Regions from separate parts of the Kaistia sp. UC242_56 genome, predicted to be linked through region 3. Evidence: riboswitches for the same ligand, from Rfam matches in the RefSeq annotation. Region 3 holds a riboswitch; each other region holds the start of a gene.
What was found. Region 3 has a riboswitch for cobalamin ahead of metE (5-methyltetrahydropteroyltriglutamate--homocysteine S-methyltransferase). Riboswitches for the same ligand answer to the same signal wherever they lie in the genome.

Region 1: linked by a shared signal. The riboswitch ahead of ACHMWQ_RS13980 (CbtB domain-containing protein) and the one ahead of metE (5-methyltetrahydropteroyltriglutamate--homocysteine S-methyltransferase) in region 3 are both predicted to bind cobalamin.
Region 2: linked by a shared signal. The riboswitch ahead of ACHMWQ_RS01220 (ribonucleoside-diphosphate reductase subunit alpha) and the one ahead of metE (5-methyltetrahydropteroyltriglutamate--homocysteine S-methyltransferase) in region 3 are both predicted to bind cobalamin.

What each region holds. Positions count from the first base shown of each region.
Region 1 covers NZ_JBIOAN010000002.1:2,392,384-2,398,409, forward strand. The annotation lists gene ACHMWQ_RS13960 (Bug family tripartite tricarboxylate transporter substrate binding protein) at 1-206, shown strand, start outside; gene ACHMWQ_RS13965 (tripartite tricarboxylate transporter TctB family protein) at 314-790, shown strand; gene ACHMWQ_RS13970 (tripartite tricarboxylate transporter permease) at 794-2,293, shown strand; gene ACHMWQ_RS13975 (hypothetical protein) at 2,516-2,773, shown strand; cobalamin riboswitch at 2,804-3,022, shown strand; gene ACHMWQ_RS13980 (CbtB domain-containing protein) at 3,052-3,258, shown strand; gene ACHMWQ_RS13985 (CbtA family protein) at 3,275-4,021, shown strand; gene cobU (bifunctional adenosylcobinamide kinase/adenosylcobinamide-phosphate guanylyltransferase) at 4,026-4,574, shown strand; gene cobW (cobalamin biosynthesis protein CobW) at 4,571-5,587, shown strand; gene cobN (cobaltochelatase subunit CobN) at 5,591-6,026, shown strand, end outside.
Region 2 covers NZ_JBIOAN010000001.1:248,882-254,907, forward strand. The annotation lists gene ACHMWQ_RS01220 (ribonucleoside-diphosphate reductase subunit alpha) at 1-2,527, opposite strand, end outside; cobalamin riboswitch at 2,640-2,851, opposite strand; gene ACHMWQ_RS01225 (helix-turn-helix domain-containing protein) at 2,975-3,847, opposite strand; gene ACHMWQ_RS01230 (alpha-glucosidase/alpha-galactosidase) at 4,090-5,565, shown strand; gene ACHMWQ_RS01235 (ABC transporter substrate-binding protein) at 5,729-6,026, shown strand, end outside.
Region 3 covers NZ_JBIOAN010000002.1:3,025,779-3,031,804, reverse strand. The annotation lists gene ACHMWQ_RS16930 (MacB family efflux pump subunit) at 1-190, opposite strand, end outside; partial or broken gene ACHMWQ_RS16925 (efflux RND transporter periplasmic adaptor subunit) at 195-1,419, opposite strand; gene ACHMWQ_RS16920 (efflux transporter outer membrane subunit) at 1,531-3,009, opposite strand; gene ACHMWQ_RS16915 (ArsC family reductase) at 3,272-3,622, shown strand; cobalamin riboswitch at 3,685-3,902, shown strand; gene metE (5-methyltetrahydropteroyltriglutamate--homocysteine S-methyltransferase) at 4,008-6,026, shown strand, end outside.

The DNA.
Region 1 (6,026 bases), 630 kb from region 3:
CGGCGCCGAAGGGCCTGCCGGAGGATGTGAAGGCGAAGCTCGAGGCCGCCCTCGAGAAGGCCTACAACAGCCCCGAATACAAGAAGTTCATGACCGAGCGCGGCTTCGGCATGCGCTGGGCCAATGGCGCGGAAGCGACCCGCATCGTTGCCGAGGATGACGTCACGCTCGGCAAGATCATGAAGGAGGCCGGTCTCGCCAAATAGGCGGCCGGTCGGCTCTTCGATCCCATGCTGGCGGCGCGGCCCGGACCTACGGTCCCGGTCGCGCCGGCTCCCCGGCCTCGCCCGGAAAAGCTTTGCACGGAACGGCCATGATCAAGCTCAGTGAACTGCATCTCGGGGTTCTGTCCGCCCTTGGCGGCCTCGCCCTTCTTCTTGCCTCGGCCCATTTCGCCGCCCTTCCGGGCCAGGCCTATGGCGCCGGCACCATGCCGCGATTGATCGGCTGGTGCGCCATCCTGCTCGGTTGCTTCATGGTGGCGACCAGCCTCAAGCACCTGCCGGCGATGCTGAAGCCGCATCTTGCCGACTGGGTGCGGACGCCGCGGCTGGTGCTCTCGGCGGTCGCCTGCATCGCCGTCATTGTCTTCTACATCCTGTTCGCCGAGACGCTCGGCTTCATTCCGACGACCTTCATCAGCCTCCTGGGGCTGATGCTGGCGCTGCGGACGGGTTGGCTGACGGCGCTGCTGGCCAGCGCTGCGACGACCCTGGCGGTCTATTACGGCTTTTCCCGCCTTCTCATGGTGCCGCTGCCGCGCACCGAATTTCTCTCCTTTCTCGGGTGACGCATGCTGATTCTGGAACAGGCTGCGGCCCTCGTCTTCGAACCCTATGTGCTCGGCGTCATCCTGGCATCCGCCGTATTCGGCATGCTGGTTGGCGCCATTCCGGGGCTGACCGCGACCATGGCGACGGCGCTGCTGGTGCCGATGACTTTCTTCATGGATCCGGTGCCGGCCATCGCGGCGATCGTGACGGCAACCGCCATGGCGATCTTCGCCGGCGACATTCCGGCGGCCTTGCTGCGCATGCCGGGCACGCCCGCCAACGCCGCCTATGTCGATGACGCCTACAAGATGACGCAGACCGGGCGGGGCGACGAAGCGCTCGGCGCGGCGCTCGTCTTCTCGGCGATCGGCGGCCTTTTCGGCGCGATCGTGCTGATGACCGTCTCGCCGACCCTCGCCGAAATCGCCCTCAAATTCTCCTCCGAGGAATATTTCTGGCTTGTTCTGCTCGGTCTCTCCTGCGCCGTCTTCGTCAATCCGGGCTCGCCGACCCGCGGCCTGATCTCGCTGCTGATCGGCCTGTTCGTGGCGACGATCGGTATGGAAAACCCCTCGGGCGAGCCGCGCTTCTCCTTCGGCAATCTCGAACTGATGGCCGGCATCCAGTTCATCCCGGCCATGATCGGGCTGTTCGCCGTGTCGGAGGTTCTGCGCACCGTGACGGCGACGTCGCCGCGCAGGAAGATTCCGCGCGCCGACGGCCAGGGGATCTTCCGCACGCAGTGGAAGAACCTGAAGCAATATCCGGTTCAGACCCTGCGCGGCAGCATCACCGGGACGGCGCTCGGCATTCTTCCCGGCGCCGGCGCCGATATCGCCGCCTGGATTTCCTACGCCATCTCCAAGCGCTTCTCGAAGCAGAAGGAGAAGTTTGGCACGGGCCATGTCGAGGGTCTGGTCGAGGCCGGCGCCTCGAACAATTCGGCCGTCAGCGGCGCCTGGATCCCGGCGCTCGTCTTCGGCATTCCCGGCGATTCGATCACCGCCATCGTCATCGGCGTGCTCTACATCAAGGGCATCAATCCGGGCCCGACGATCTTCATCAATGATCCGCAGACGGTTTATGCGATCTTCATCGTCTTCATCCTGGCCAATCTGATCATGCTGCCGCTGGGCTGGCTGGCGATCCGCGGCGCGCGCCCGATCCTCTCCATTCCGCCCTCGACGCTGATGCCGATGATCCTGATCTTCTGCATCGTCGGCTCCTTCGCGATCGCCAATTCCGTGGCCGGCATCGTCATGATGCTGATCTTCGGCATCATCGGCTTCTTCATGGAGGAGAACGACATCCCGATCGCGCCGGCGATCCTCGGCATGGTGCTGGGGCCGATGCTGGAGCAGAACTTCATCACCTCCATGATCAAGGCCGATGGCGACATCTTCCGCTTCTTCGAGCGGCCCATCGCCGGCGGGCTGGGCGTTTTCACCATCCTGATCTGGCTGTTCCCGCTAGCCATGCTGCTGCTGCGCCGGCGCAAGGCGATGCGCCCGGCGACTTAACCCGGACGCGAGATCGGCGCGAATCGACCTCAAGCCCGGCGCGGACACCCCGCGCCGGGCTTTTCTTTGCGGCCCGTCTCGGCCGGAACCGTTGCCGGCTGCAGCCGTTGCAATGATGTCGGTTCTTTCCACATAAGAGAGAGCGCCGGGACAGCGGGCTCGGCGTTTCATTGTCCGCCAGAACCGTCCTTCCCGATCCGAGCCACGGAGAAAACCAGCCGCATGCCGTCCATCCGCTTCGGCAAGAAGGCCCTCCCGCTTCCCAAGAGCCGGACGGCCCGCGTCGCGATCGGAAGCGGCTTCCTTCTTGGGGGCACGCTCGGCTTCCTGCCGATCCTCGGCTTCTGGATGGTGCCGGTCGGACTGGTGGTGCTGTCGCATGACTCGGCGCGGGTGCGCCGCATCCGTCGGAGATCCGAAGTGGCGCTGCTGCGCCGCTGGGCGAGATTTCGCAGCAAGGGCGCGCCTGCCGCCAAATGAGGCGTGGCTTGCGCCAGACCGGCAATCCCTCTAGCGTGACTCTGCGACGGTTCCCCCGACAGGCCTCAGGCCTTGGGGGATGAAATGGGAATTCGGTGCGGAAGGACCCCTTGCGGGATTCCAAGTCCGAAGCTGCCCCCGCAACTGTAAGCGGCGAGCGACCTCGCGATGGCCACTGGGAAACCGGGAAGGCGTCGAGGAAGCAGCGACCCGTGAGCCAGGAGACCAGCCAGCGCCTCATACCAGCCAGCCGTCGGTGGGACGGTGAAGGAGACGCTATGACCAATTTCTCGAAGACCGCGACGAGGTCGACCTCGATTGCCGCAGATGGCGCCAAGAGCGACGCCGCATCGCGCATCGTGCCGGCGCTGTTCGCCATCGCCTTCGGCCTGTTCCTGTTCGTCGGCACCGGCTTCGCCGCGCCGAGCCTGATCCACAACGCGACGCATGACACCCGGCATTCCCTTGGTCTGCCCTGCCACTGACGCCTGAGGATCCATCATGTTCAAGACGATCATCCTGAGCGCCTTCGGCGCCGGGCTTGCCGTGGGCATTGCGCTTTCCGTGGTGCAGGCTGTCACCACCGAGCCGCTCATCCTCCACGCCGAGACCTTCGAAAGCGCCGAGCCGGCCCCGGCTGCCGCCGCCGCGCCGCATGAGCACTCGACGACCGAGGCCCACGCCCATGAGGCCGCCGCGCCCGCCGCTGCCGCGCCCGCGCATGAGCATGACGAAGACGCCTGGTCGCCGGCCGACGGCTTCGAGCGCTCCGCCTATACGCTGATTGCCAACCTGTTGATGGGAGTCGGCGTCTCGGCCGTGCTGCTCGGCCTGATGTCGATCCGCGGCGGCCGGATCGACGCCAGCACGGGCGTGCTCTGGGGCGTTGCCGGCTTCTTCGCCGCGTCGCTGCTGCCCTCGCTCGGCCTGTCGCCGGAGCTTCCCGGCACGGCCGCGGCCGAGATCACCTCGCGCCAGGTCTGGTGGCTTTCGACCGCCGCTGCCTCGGCGATCGGCCTCGCGCTGATCGTCTTCGGGCGTTCGTGGCTCCTGAAGATCGCCGGCCTCGTCCTCGGCGTGCTGCCGCATGTCATCGGCGCCCCCGTGCCGCCGACGCTGGAAGCCTCCTATCCGGCCGGCCTCGGCGGCGAATTCGTCGCCGCCTCGCTGGTGGTCAGCGCGCTGCTCTGGGCGCTTTCCGGCCTTTGCTCCGGCTGGCTTTATCAACGCCTGTCGCGGTCGGCCTGAGGCCGTGCCATCCCCCGCGCCGCGAACGGCGCTGATCCTCGGCGGCGCCCGCTCCGGCAAGAGCCGCTTCGCCGAGGATATCGTGGCCCGGACCGGGCTGCCCGCCACCTATCTGGCCACGGCCGAGATCCGCGATGCCGAAATGCAGGCACGGATTTCGGCGCATCGTGACCGGCGCGGGCTGGACTGGACAACGGTCGAGGAGCCGCTCGACCTTACCGGCCGCCTCGCGACGTTGGCCGATCCCGGCCGTGTCATCCTCGTCGATTGCCTGACGCTCTGGCTTTCCAACCTGATGGAGGCCGAGCGCGACGTCGCCGCCGAGGGCGACGCGCTGGCCCGTATGCTCGCCGAGGCGAGGGGGCCGGTCGTGCTCGTCTCCAACGAGGTCGGATCCGGCATCGTGCCGATGAACGCGCTCGCCCGCCGCTTCGCCGACGAGCAGGGCCGCCTCAACCAGAAGATCGCCGCCGCCGTGCAGACCGTCTTTCTCGTGGCCGCCGGCCTGCCGCTGCGCCTGAAACCCAATCCGAACCCGGAGTTCGTCCTTTGACCGCCCGTATCCCCGCCACCATCGTCACCGGATTCCTGGGTGCCGGAAAGACCACGCTGATCCGCAACCTGATTGCCGGCGCCGAAGGCCGCCGCATCGCGCTGATCGTCAACGAATTCGGCGACATGGGCTTTGACGGCTCGCTGCTGTCCGATTGCGGCGTCGACGACTGCAAGCCCGATACGGTGATCGAACTCACCAATGGCTGCATCTGCTGCACCGTCGCCGACGATTTCCTGCCGACCATCGAGCAGCTTCTGGCGCGCGAACCGGCCCCCGATCACATCGTGATCGAGACCTCCGGCCTGGCGCTGCCGCAGCCTCTGGTGCGCGCCTTCACCTGGCCGACCGTGCGCCACCGCGTCACCATCGACGGCGTCATCACCGTGGTGGACGCCGAAGCGGTCGCCGCCGGCCGCTTCGCGCATGACGAGGCAGCCGTCGCCGCCCAGCGCGCCGAGGATCCCTCGCTCGACCACGAGGATCCGATCGAGGAACTGTTCGAGGACCAGCTTTCCTGCGCCGATCTGATCGTCTTCTCGAAGACGGATCTGGTTGACGCGAAGCAGCTGGAAGAGGTTGCCGAAATCGTCGCCCGCGACGCCCGCAAGGAGGCGCGCGTCGTCCATGCAACGGCATCCGGCCTGCCGGCCTCGGTGCTGCTCGGCGTTGGCGCGGCGGCGGAGAACGACGCCTTCGAGCGCAAGAGTCATCACGACCTCGAAGGCGAGGAGCACGACCACGACGACTTCGACACCTTCATCGTCGATGTCGCGGAGCTCGCTTCCATCGATGCGTTGGCAACCCGCGTCCGCGCCGCCATGGCGGAGAAGGGCGTGCTGCGCATCAAGGGGCGTGCCGCGATCGCCGGCAAGGCGGCGCCTGCCGTTGTCCAGGCGGTCGGCCCCCGCGTCGACACCTATTTCGCGCCCGGCGACAATGCCGGCCGTCTCGTGGTGATCGGCGAGCGCGGCCTCGACGCGGCCGCCATCGCCGCGCATTTCAAGGCCTGAGCCATGCATCTTGTCGCCGGCGAAATGGAGCGGATCGACGATGGCGGCAGCGCCGTCGATCTCGACCAGTCGCCCGGCGACATCGTCATCCTGTCGGCCGCCGATACGGAGCTCGCCGCCTTCGCCTCGGCCTTTGCCCGAGAGCCCGAGGGCCCGTCGCTGCGCCTCGCCAATCTGATGCAGCTGACGCATCCCTATTCCGTCGATCTCTATCTGGAAAAGACCATCGCTCAGGCGAAGTTCGTCTTCGTCCGCATGATGGGCGGCGTCGGCTACTGGCCCTACGGGCTGGAGGCGCTGCGGGCGCTCTCGCGCGCCGGCGGGCCGCAGATTGCGGTCGTGCCGGGCGAGGATCGCTGGGACGCGGCGCTGGAGGCGTACACGACGGTCTCACCGGAGAACGCGCAAAAACTATGGCGCTATTGCGCCGAGGGCGGCG
Region 2 (6,026 bases), on a different contig from region 3:
GGATGCGGTCGATCGGGCCGATGCTGCCGTCGAAATATTTGAGATCCGACACCATCACCTCGTCCCAGAGGCCGCGCGCCTTGAGATCATGCACCAGCGCCGCGTTCACCACGGTGAAGTCGCCCGACATGTTCGATTTGACGAACAGGTTCTGGTAGGCCGGCTCGATCGACTGCGCCACGCCACAGATGTTGGAAATCGTTGCCGTCGGCGCGATCGCCATGGTGTTGGAATTGCGCATGCCGACCGTCTTGACCCGCTCGCGCAGGCCTTCCCAGTCGAGCACGGTCGAGCGGTCGAGCTCCAGCCCGCCGCGCGCTTCGGCCAGCAGCTCCACCGAGTCGATCGGCAGGATGCCCTGCGACCAGAGCGAGCCGTCGAAGCTCGGATAGCGGCCGCGTTCGGCGGCGAGATCGGTCGAGGCCGAGATCGCATGGAAGGAGATCGCCTCCATGCTCTCATCGGCGAAGCGGACGGCGGCCTCAGAAGCATAGGGAATGCGCAGCGCCTGCAGCGCGTCCTGGAAGCCCATCAGGCCGAGGCCGACCGGGCGGTGGCGCAGGTTGGAACGGCGGGCCTCGGGGATGGTGTAGAAATTGATGTCGATGACATTGTCGAGCATGCGCATCGCCGTCTGGACGGTGCGCGCCAGCCGGTCGAGGTCGAGGCCGTCGCCGACGATGTGATGGGCGAGGTTGATCGAGCCGAGATTGCAGACCGCGACCTCGTCATTCGACGTGTTCAGCGTGATCTCTGTGCAGAGATTGGACGAATGCACGACGCCGGCATGGCGCTGCGGCGAGCGGATGTTGCAGGGATCCTTGAACGTGATCCAGGGATGCCCGGTCTCGAACAGCATGGTCAGCATGCGGCGCCAAAGATCGGTCGCCTTGACCTCCTTATGGACACGCATCTCGCCGCGCTTCGCCTTCGCCTCATAGCCTTCATAGGCGCGCTTGAATGCGGGCCCGTAAAGATCGTGCAGATCCGGCGTCTCGTCGGGCGAGAACAGGATCCACGGACCATCCTCGGCAACGCGCTGCATGAACAGGTCCGGCACCCAGTTGGCGGTGTTCATGTCATGCGTCCGGCGGCGGTCGTCGCCGGTGTTCTTCCTGAGATCGAGGAATTCCTCGATGTCGACATGCCAGGTCTCGAGATAGGCGCAGACGGCGCCCTTGCGCTTGCCGCCCTGGTTGACGGCGATCGCCGTGTCGTTCGCCACCTTCAGGAACGGCACCACGCCCTGGCTCTCGCCATTGGTGCCCTTGATGTGGGCGCCGAGGCCGCGCACGCGCGACCAGTCATTGCCAAGCCCGCCGGAATACTTCGCCAGCAGCGCATTGTCCTTCACCGACTTGAAGATGCCTTCGAGATCGTCCGGCACGGTGGTGAGGAAGCAGGAGGAAAGCTGCGGCCGCAGCGTGCCCGAATTGAACAGGGTCGGCGTCGAGGCCATGAAGTCGAAGGACGACAGCAGATTGTAGAACTCGATCGCCCGCGCCTCGCGGTCGATCTCGCGGATCGCCAGCCCCATGGCGACGCGCATGAAGAAGGCCTGCGGCAGCTCGATGCGGGTGCCGCCGGTCTGCAGGAAATAGCGGTCGTAGAGGGTCTGCAGGCCGAGAAACTGGAAGTTCAGGTCGCGCTCGGGTTTTAGCGCAGCGGCGAGGCGGACCAGATCGTAGCGGCCGAGTTCGCCATCGACCAGTTCATGCTCGATGCCGACCCGGATGAAGGCGGGGAAATAATCGGCATAGCGGCCGGCCATCTCGCTCTGCGTCGGCTGGACGGGAATGCCCTGCACGAAGGAAACCGCCTCGGCGCGCAGCATGTCGAGCAGCAGGCGGGCGCTGACAAAGGCGTAGTTGGGCTCGCTCTCGACCAGCGTGCGGGCCGCCATCACCGGCGCCAGCGCCAGTTCGGCCAGCGAGATGCCGTCATAGAGGTTGCGGCGGGTTTCCGAGAGGATCGCGGCTGCGTCGACATCGGCAAGCCCGGCGCAGGCCTCGTCGACGACGAGTTGCAGGCGGCGCTCATCCAGCGGACGCAGCACGCCATCGGCGCCGCGCACCTGCAGCAGCGGCGCGCCGACCGGGGCGACCGCCTCGGCGGTGCGGCGGGCGCGGGCGCGCTCCTCGCGATACAGAACATAGGCGCGGGCGACCTTGTGGTGCTCGCCGCGCATCAGCGCCAGCTCGACCTGGTCCTGCACGTCCTCGATATGGAGCGCGCGATCGGAGCCGACGCGGCGCGTCAGCGCGCTGACGATCTGGCCGGTCAGGTCGTCGACGATCTCATGCACGCGGCGCGAGGCAGCGGCGCTGTTGCCCTCGACGGCGAGAAACGCCTTGGTCAGCGCGACGGCGATCTTGGACGCATCGAAATCCGACAGCGAACCGTTGCGGCGGATGACGTGAAAGGCCGGCGTGGCGGCGGCGGAAGGCTTGGACGGTACGGGGGCCGGCGAAAGCGAAGGATAGGAGGCGACCGGCGCGCTACGGTCTTGATCAATCGTCTGTGTCATCGGCTTCAGCCCAAAATTGGTTGGGAGCAAAGGCCGAGCGAAGCGAACAGGACGAACGGCCCCCAAAAAGGCCGCACGAAACCAGCGCTCCACCGGGACACCCCGCCCGAGGATTCTTTCAGTCTGTCGGGGCAGGTTTCCTGGCTCACGGGTCGTCGCTCTGCCCACCTTCCCGGGACCTTTCGGTCCCAGTGGTCTCTCCGGGCAGACACTCGCCGTTCACAGTTGCGGGGGCAGCTCCGGCTCCACCCTTTCGGGCGTTCCGGCATTCCCTCTTAGCCCTGGGTCTTGCGACTCAGGAGAACCTCGACACGCAGATGTAGACGCCCATGCGCCTCCATCGTCAATATCTAGTTATTGTTGACAGGATTGCGAATCGGCGGCCCGGCCGCATTCCGAAGCCGACCCGCCAATTCCCGGCTGTGGAAATTCCTCCCAACTGCCGCTTTAGCTGGCGCTCGCATACATGCCGGTGGTGCGGAACTCGGTCGGGCTGGTGCCGAAGAAGCGGCGAAACACCTTGGCGAAATAGTTCGAATCGTCGAAGCCGGACAGCACCGCCACCTCCTTGACCGACAGCACCTGCTGGCCGGCCAGCAGACGGGCGGCGCGTCGCATCCGCTCCTGCAGCACGAATTCGGCCGGCGGCATGCCCTCGCTCGCCGCGAACATGCGCGAGAAATGCGCCCGGCTGAAGCCCGAGAATTCGGCCAGTTCCGGTACGGAGAGCGGCTTGTCGAGATTGGCGAGGATGTGCTCGACCACGCGCTGGATGACGCCATTATCGGCCAGCGACGCGCCATGCGAGCCGAACACGTCGTCATAGAGCGCGGTCGCCGCCTCATAGGCGACGGCCGAGGCGGCGCCGGGCGTCTCGCCGCCGCCATCGATCAGCCGCAAGCTGCAATCGGCGAGATGGTCGATCGTGTCGGGCCGCAGCCGCAAGACCGGCCCCGTCGCCTCCAGGATCTGCCGGTGGATGCGCAGCGCCTCCTGCCCGTTCATCGAAATCCAGAAGAACTCCCAGGGGGTTCCCGGCTCGACCGAATAGCAGTGATTGTGCGGCACGACGACCAGCATCGTTTCGCCCGGCCCGATGCGGTAATGGCGCCGGTCGTAGCGCAGCTTGCCGGAGCCGGCGACGGTATGCTGGAGCACGGTGAACGGCGTCTGGCCCCGCTTGCGACCGTCCCAGCTATAGCTCGAATCGGTGCGGATTTCGTAGCCCGTGCTGGTCGGCATGGTGTGCAGCCGGTGGCGGCCGCGGGGCAGCGATACGGTCTTCATGACCGGGGCACGCTGGGCCAATTCTCCGAGCATAAAATCACCCACGAAAGCACAAATTCTCTCTGGTTCACGCATGAACCTTGCGCATACTAGCCTCGAGCCAAGCGGCCGGGCGATAAAAAAGAGCAGCACCATGAGCCAATACCACCCGAGGCTGCCGAAACCCCGCCGAAATCGAGGCAATTCCGTACCTTTCTGACCGCCCCATTCGAGCTCTCTTGCCAGGAACCGCGCCCAGGGCGCGCCGGCCGCCTCCGAGGAACCCCAGAAACGCCATGTCCAGTTTCAAGATCGCCATCATCGGCGCCGGCAGCGTCGGCTTCACCAAGAAGCTGGTCTCCGACATCCTCTGCGTGCCGGAACTGCGCGAGGTCGAATTCGCGCTGACCGACATCAGCGAGCACAATCTGACCATGGTCCGGCAGATCCTCGACCGCATGGTCGCGGAGAACAAGCTGCCGACCAAGATCACGGCGACCACCAACCGGCGCGAGGCGCTGACCGGCGCGCGCTACGTCATCAGCTGCGTGCGCGTCGGCGGGCTCGAGGCCTATGCCGACGATATCCGCATCCCGCTCCAATATGGCGTCGACCAGTGCGTCGGCGACACGATCTGCGCCGGCGGCATTCTGTACGGCCAGCGCAACATCCCGGTCATCCTCGACTTCTGCAAGGATATCCGCGAGGTCGCCGAGCCGGGCGCGCGCTTCCTGAACTATGCCAACCCGATGGCGATGAACACCTGGGCGGCGATCGAATACGGCAAGGTCGACACGATCGGCCTCTGCCATGGCGTGCAGCATGGCGGCGAACAGATCGCCGAGGTGCTGGGCGCGACCGACGAGAGCGAGCTGGAATTCATCTGCTCCGGCATCAACCACCAGACCTGGTATGTCGACATCCGCTTCCGCGGCCGCAAGATCGGCAAGGACGAACTGGTCGCCGCCTTCGAGGCGCATCCCGTGTTCTCGCAGCAGGAGAAGGTCCGCATCGACGTCCTGAAGCGCTTCGGCTTCTATTCGACCGAGAGCAACGGCCATCTGTCGGAATACCTGCCCTGGTACCGCAAGCGTCCGGACGAGATCCATCGCTGGATCGACATGTCGAACTGGATCCATGGCGAGACCGGCGGCTATCTCCGCCACTCGACCGAGACCCGCAACTGGTTCGAGACCGACTTCCCGAAGTTCCTGGAGGACGCCGGCAAGCCGCTCGACCCGAAGAAGCGCTCGAACGAGCATGCCAGCCACATCCTCGAGGCGCTGGAGACCGGGCGCGTCTATCGCGGCCACTTCAACGTCAAGAACCGGGGCATCATCACCAACCTGCCCGAGGATGCGATCATCGAATCGACGGGCTTCGTCGACCGCTTCGGCCTCAACATGACGGCCGGGATCAAGCTGCCGGAAGCCTGCGCCGCCACCTGCCTGTCGTCGATCAACGTCCAGCGCATGGCCGTCCACGCCGCCGTCACCGGCGATGTCGAGCTCTTGAAGCTTGCCGTTCTGCATGACCCGCTGGTCGGTGCGATCTGCTCGCCGGACGAGGTCTGGCAGATGGTCGACGAGATGCTGGTCGCCCAGGCGCGCTGGCTGCCGCAATACGCCCACGCCATCGACGACGCCAAGGCGCGCCTCGCCAACAAGACCGTCGCCACGCGCGACTGGCAGGGCGCAGCGCGGCGCGAGGTCCGGGGCATCGAGACCGTCCGCGCCGAGCGGGCCAAGGAAAAGGCCGAGGCGGCAGAGTAGCCGCCGGGCCGAACGCTGGATCCGGCGCGGCGGGAGGAGCCATCGCGCCGGATCGGCAACCCATGTCGCGCCCTTGGGACGGCGCTGCGCGGGAGGCCGCCATGGAAGGCAGAAGAAACGGGTGCCGGCGCGTCGCGCCGGTGCCGTTCAAAGGGGAGGAACTATGAACAGATACGCATTGGCTCTTGGTGGAGCCGGCCTGCTTCTGGGCGTTTCGGTCCTGGCCGCGCAGGCCCAGGTGAAGCCGCCGATCACGCCGCCCGATCCGCCGAAATTCGACGCCCAGGGCAAGATCGACTATGTCGGCGCGGCCGACATGCTCGAATTCAAGGCGCTGCCCGAATATCACGAGCCCGATTGGGTCACGAAGAACTTCGTCTCGACCGGCAAGCTGCCCGCCGTCAAGGACCGCCTCCCCAAGGAGCCGATGGTCTACAAGACCGGCAACATGGTCGATGGCC
Region 3 (6,026 bases):
CGAGGCAGCCGAGAATGTTCATCAGCGTCGACTTGCCAGAGCCGGAGGCGCCGACGATGGCCACCATTTCGCCGGCGGCGATCGAGAGATCGACATCGCGCAGGACGGCGATCGTTTCCTCGCCGGAGGGAAACTCCCGCCGGAGACCGGTCAGCTTGATCAGTGGCTCCGTGGCCGAAGGGGCGTGCATCGGCTCAGAACCCCATGGGCGGGCCGCCCATCCGGCGTCCGCCCGGGGCGCGCGCCGCTGCCGATCCCTCACCCGTCACGACCTTGTCGCCCTTCTGCAGGCCGGAGCGGACCTCGGCGATCACCTTGTCGTTCAGGCCGATTTCGACCTTGCGGGGCGAAATCTTGTCGCCCTCGACCACCCGCACCGTGTAGCTGCCATCGGCATTCCGGGGTCCGAGCGCCACGGCCGGAACGATCAGGGCGTCGTCGGCACGGCCGAGCACGATGTGCACCTCCGCCGTCATGTAGGTGCGGAGCCGGCCATCCTCGTTCGGGACGTTGAAGATGCCATTGTAATAGATCGCGGACGACGTCGTGGAGGACGAACTCGTGGTGGCAGACGTGCTGAAGCTGCTGTCGTTGCGGATCGATTCCGGCGCCGGCTCGATCGAGGCGAGGGTCGCCTCGTAGCGCCGCTCGGGATCGCTCAGGATGGTGAAGTAGATCGGCTGGCCCGCCTTCACGCGGACGATGTCGGCCTCGGAGATTTCGGCACGAACCGTCATGACGTCGAGCTGGCCCATGATGACGATGGTCGGCGCCGACTGCGCGGCGTTGACCGTCTGGCCTTCCTGCGTGACGATGGAAAGTACGGTGCCGTCGATCGGCGCGGTGATCTGCGTGTAGCCGAGATTGGCCTCGGCGGTCGAAACTGCGACTTCCGACTCGATGATGCTGGCGTCGAGCGCTTCGATCTGGGCGCCTGTCGTCTTGACGTTGGCCTCGGCGGTCTCGAAATCGGCCTGCGAGACGGCCTTCTGCGCCAGCATGGACTTCTGCCGCGCCAGCGTCTGCTCGGCCAGCCGCAGCGAGGCTTCCTTCTCGACACGTTGGGCGCGGATGTTGGCAAGCGCGGCTTTGGCGGTGCGGAGTGCGTTTTCCTGCGTTACCGAGTTCGATCTCGGCGATCAGGTCGCCCTTCTTGACCTGCTGGCCCAACTCGACCTTGAGCGACGTGACCCGGCCGGATACCTGCGCGCCGACGGCGACCAGCTTCGACGGCTTCAGCGTGCCGGTCGCCAGAACCGTCTCCTCGACGGCGCCGGTCGAGACAAGCGCGGTCATCATCGGCGGTGCCTCGGGGCCCGTGAAACTGGACCGGAAGAAATAGCCGACGCCCGCCAGCACGATCAGCGCGACGATCATGAGGGGGATGCGGGACTTACGGCGCGGGGATTTCGGGCTCATGCGGACGGCTTTCGAACAGGCTGTGGGAGACCCCGGAACCGGGTGCGCGATCGATCGGCGCACGACGTCGGTTGGGCGGTGTCGTCGGAAAGGGACGTAGGGCGGCGTCTATCAGGGCCGGGCAAGGTGGGGTCCCGTCCGCTTGTCGACAATGACCGGCCGCGAACTGTCGATCGCGCCGTCCCAGCCGCCGCCCAGCGCCTTGTTGAGCGCGATATAGTCCGTAGCGATGGCGACCTGGCTCTCGATCCGCGCGTCCGACGCCGAATAGAGCGAGCGCTCGGCGGTCAGCACGTCGAGGAAACTCGACGAGCCCGCCTGGAACAGCGTGCTGGCGAGGCGGTTGGCCTCGGCATAGGAGCGCGCCGCAGAGGCGAGCTTGCCGGAACGGATGCGCTCCTGCGCCAGCGCGACGATGGCGTTTTCCACGTCTTCCAGCGCGGAGAGCACGGCCGCCTGATAGGCGATGAAGCTCTGGTCGCGCTGCGCCTGGGTCACCTCGACGGCGGCCTTCAACTGTCCGGCATTGAAGATCGGCACGGTCAGGCTCGGGCCGAAGGACCAACTGATCGACGAGCCCTTGCCGAGGTCGCCGAGTTTGGCGCCGCTGGTGCCGATGTTTCCGGTGAGGCTGGCGCTGGGATAGCGCGCCGCTTCCGCCTGGCCGATCTTCGCCGTGGCGCTGGCATATTGCGCTTCGGCAAGGCGGACGTCCGGCCGGGCCGTCAGCACATCGGCCGGGATGCCGGTCGGGATCGGCAGGCGAGGGGCGGGAACCGGCTTCGGCCCCTTCATGCGGTCGACGAGCGTGCTCGGCGCGCGACCGGTGAGGACGGAGAGCCGATGCACGGTTTCGGCATAGGCGGCTTCGAGCGACGGAATGCCGGCCTCGGTGCTGCTGGCCTGGCCCTCGGCGGTCGCGACATCGGCGGCCGTGGCGCCGCCGGCCTCGAACTTGTTGCGGGTGATTGCTGCCGTCTCCCGCTGCGAGGCGGCAGTGCGCTTGGCGAGCGCGATGCGTGCCTGGTAGCCACGCGCCGAGACATAGTTGGTCGCGACATCGCCGATCAGCGTCAGCAGCGTGGCGCGCAGCTCTTCCTCGGCCGCGTCCATGCCGTAGCGGGCCGCCTCGACCGCGCGCTTGTTGCCGCCGAACAGGTCGAGCTCCCAGCTGGCGTCGAGCCCGGCCTGGAACTGGTTCGAGACATAGCCGCCGCTCTTGCCGCGATCGGCGCCGGCCGAGCCGTTGGCGGAAGGAAACAGGGCGCCGACCGTCTGGCGGTAGCTGGCGCGCGCTTCGCGGATGCTCGCCTTGGCGCTGGCGACGTCGAGATTGCCGGCGACGGCTTCGTTGACCAGTTCGTCGAGCATGGGATCGCCCAGACGCCGCCACCATTGCGAGAGTTCCGGCGGCTTGGACGGCTTGGAGGCGGTGCCGCTGCCCCATTTCGTCGGCAGCGAAAGGTTGGGCTTCTGGTAGTCCGGTCCGACGACGACACAGCCACCCAGCGCCGTCGTCAGCGCGAGCAACAGCGCCAATCGGGGCAGGGACGTGCGACGGCGGAGCCCCCGGCCCTGTCCATCGGGCATCGAGCGCGGAGCGGCGGTCAGGCCGGCGGCCGGAAGCCTTTGAACAGTCAAGGGTGAATCCAGGTTAATGATAATGCAACCGAAGCTATATTCGGCGTGCCATCTGCAGGTCAATCGCACCGGACAGGGCGCATGGCCGCATGCCCTGGGTGACGGGGCTTTCTGGCACGCGGATGTGCCCGCGCCGCGCGCAGCCCGCTATGATCGGCGGAGGGAATCGGCGGCCTTTTGCGTCGCCGCTGAAATCGGCAGGAGAGACGGCGTGACGGTTACCATCTACGGCATCAAGAACTGCGACACGATGAAGAAAGCCCGGCAGTGGCTTGATACGAAAGGCGTTTCCTACGCGTTCCACGACTACAAGGCGACCGGCATCGACCGGGCCCACCTAGACTTCTGGGTCGGCGAGCTCGGCTGGGAAACCGTGCTGAATCGGGCCGGTACCACCTTCCGCAAGCTTGATGATGCGGAGAAGCAGGATCTCGACGCGGACAAGGCGATCGGCCTGATGCAGGCGCAGCCCTCGATGATCAAGCGCCCGATCCTCGATCTCGGCGACGGTCGCCTGCTGGCCGGCTTTAAGCCGGAAGCCTATGAGGCGGCCTTCCAATAGCCGTATCTCATGCGGATATAAGGATATCTTTATATCATACTTGACGAGCCACGGCGCTGCGCCTAGGAGTGTCGTGTCGTGGTTCCCTGGGCCGTTTGCGCGGCGCCAGGGCTAAGAGGGAATCCGGTGCGTCTCGTCCGAGGCAAGACCGGAGCTGCCCCCGCAACTGTGAGCGGCGAGCCCGGGTCCAATTCGTGTCACTGAAGCGATCGCTTCGGGAAGGCCGGACCGGGGCGGCGACCCGCGAGCCAGGAGACCTGCCGCGACATCATAACGTCCCTGGGCGGGGTGTCCCGGTGGTGCGCTTGCGCCCGCCGTTGTCCGACGCCGGGACCTCACGCATGCGTCCGCTCGGCCTTTGCCCCCAAACATTTGGGGTAAGCCGATGTCTTTCTCTTCTCTTCCCGTTGCCACGCTCGGTACGCCGCGGATCGGTCCGCGCCGCGAGCTCAAGACTTCGCTGGAAAGCTACTGGTCCGGCCAGTCGAACGCCGACGACCTGCTCGCCAGCGCCGCCGCGCTGCGTGCCGCCAATTGGGCGCGCCAGCATGCGCACGGCGTCACCATAATCCCCTCGAACGATTTCTCGCTCTACGACCATGTGCTCGATACCAGCGTCATGGTCGGCGCGATCCCGGAGATCTATGGCTGGACCGGCGGACCCGTACCGCTCGACACCTATTTCGCCATGGCGCGCGGCAGCCAGGGCGATGCCGGACATGCGGATTGCGGCCATTCTCACCGTGGCGCGGCCCTGGGCGTGCCGGCACTGGAAATGACGAAGTGGTTCGACACCAACTATCACTACATGGTGCCGGAATTCACGGCCGGTCAGCGCTTCAGCCTCGTTTCGACCAAGCCACTCGACGAATATCTGGAGGCGAAGGCGCTCGGCTATGAGACCCGACCGGTGCTGCTCGGACCGGTGAGCTATCTCAAGCTCGGCAAGAGCAAGGACGCCTCGCTCGATCCGCTGTCGTTGCTGCCCGGCCTGCTGCCGGTCTATGTCGAGATGCTGCGCCGGCTGGCGGCAAACGGCGCCGACTGGGTGCAGATCGACGAGCCCTGCCTGGTGCTCGATCTCGACGACAAGACGCGGCAGGCGCTTCGCGTCGCCTATGGCATGTTCGCCTATGCGCTGCCGAAGCTGAAACTGATGCTGACGCCCTATTTCGGTGCGCTCGGCGACAATCTCGATACGGCGCTCGAGCTGCCGGTGGCGGGCCTGCATCTGGATCTCGTCCGCGCCCCGGAGCAACTGGATTCCGTGCTGGCCAAGGCGCCGCGCGGGCTGGTGCTGTCGCTCGGCGTCATCGATGGCCGCAACATCTGGCGCGCCAATCTTGCCACCCTGCTCGACCGGCTAGAGCCGGTAGTCGCGCGCCGCGGCTTGGACCATATCCAGATCGCGTCTTCCTGCTCGCTGCTGCATGTGCCGATCGATCTGGAGCTCGAAGCGGAACTCGACGCCGAACTGAAGAGCTGGCTGGCCTTCTCGGTCCAGAAGATGGACGAGTTGGCGACGCTCGGACGCGCGCTTGCCGGAGGCCGGGAAAGCGTGACGCCGGAGATCGCCGCCTCGGTGCTGGCAGCCAGCACGCGCGCGTCGTCGCCCCGCGTGCATGATGCGGCGGTGGCTGCTCGTTCCGCCGCCGTCACGGCCGAGCACGCCCGCCGTACCAGCCCGTTTGCCGGGCGGCGCAAGCTGCAGCAGGCGGTGCTGGACCTGCCTTCCTTCCCGACGACGACGATCGGTTCGTTCCCGCAGACCTCAGAGGTGCGCAAGGCGCGCGCCGCGCATGCCAAGGGCGCACTGGACGAGGCTGCCTATGAGGCGTTCCTGCGGCAGGAGACGGAAGCCGCGATCCGCTGGCAGGAAGAGATCGGGCTCGACGTGCTGGTGCATGGCGAATTCGAACGCAACGACATGGTGCAGTATTTCGGCGAGCAGCTCTCCGGCTTCGCCTTCACCAAAGCGGGCTGGGTGCAGAGCTATGGCTCGCGCTATGTCCGTCCGCCGATCCTGTTCGGCGACGTCTCGCGGCCAAAGCCGATGACCGTCGCCTGGTGGGCCTATGCCCAGTCGGTCACGGACAAGCCGATGAAGGGCATGCTCACGGGGCCGGTGACGATCCTCAACTGGTCATTCGTGCGCGACGATGTTCCGCGCAGTGTCGCCTGCCGGCAGATCGCGCTCGCCATCCGCGACGAGGTGCTGGATCTCGAAAAAGCCGGCGCGCGGATGATCCAGATCGACGAGGCGGCGCTGCGCGAGGGGTTGCCGCTGCGGCGTGGCGAGTGGGGCTCCTATCTCGATTGGGCCGTGGAGAGCTTCCGGCTCTGCGCTTCCGGCGTCGCCGACCGGACGCAGATCCACACCCACATGTGCTACTCCGAGTTCAAC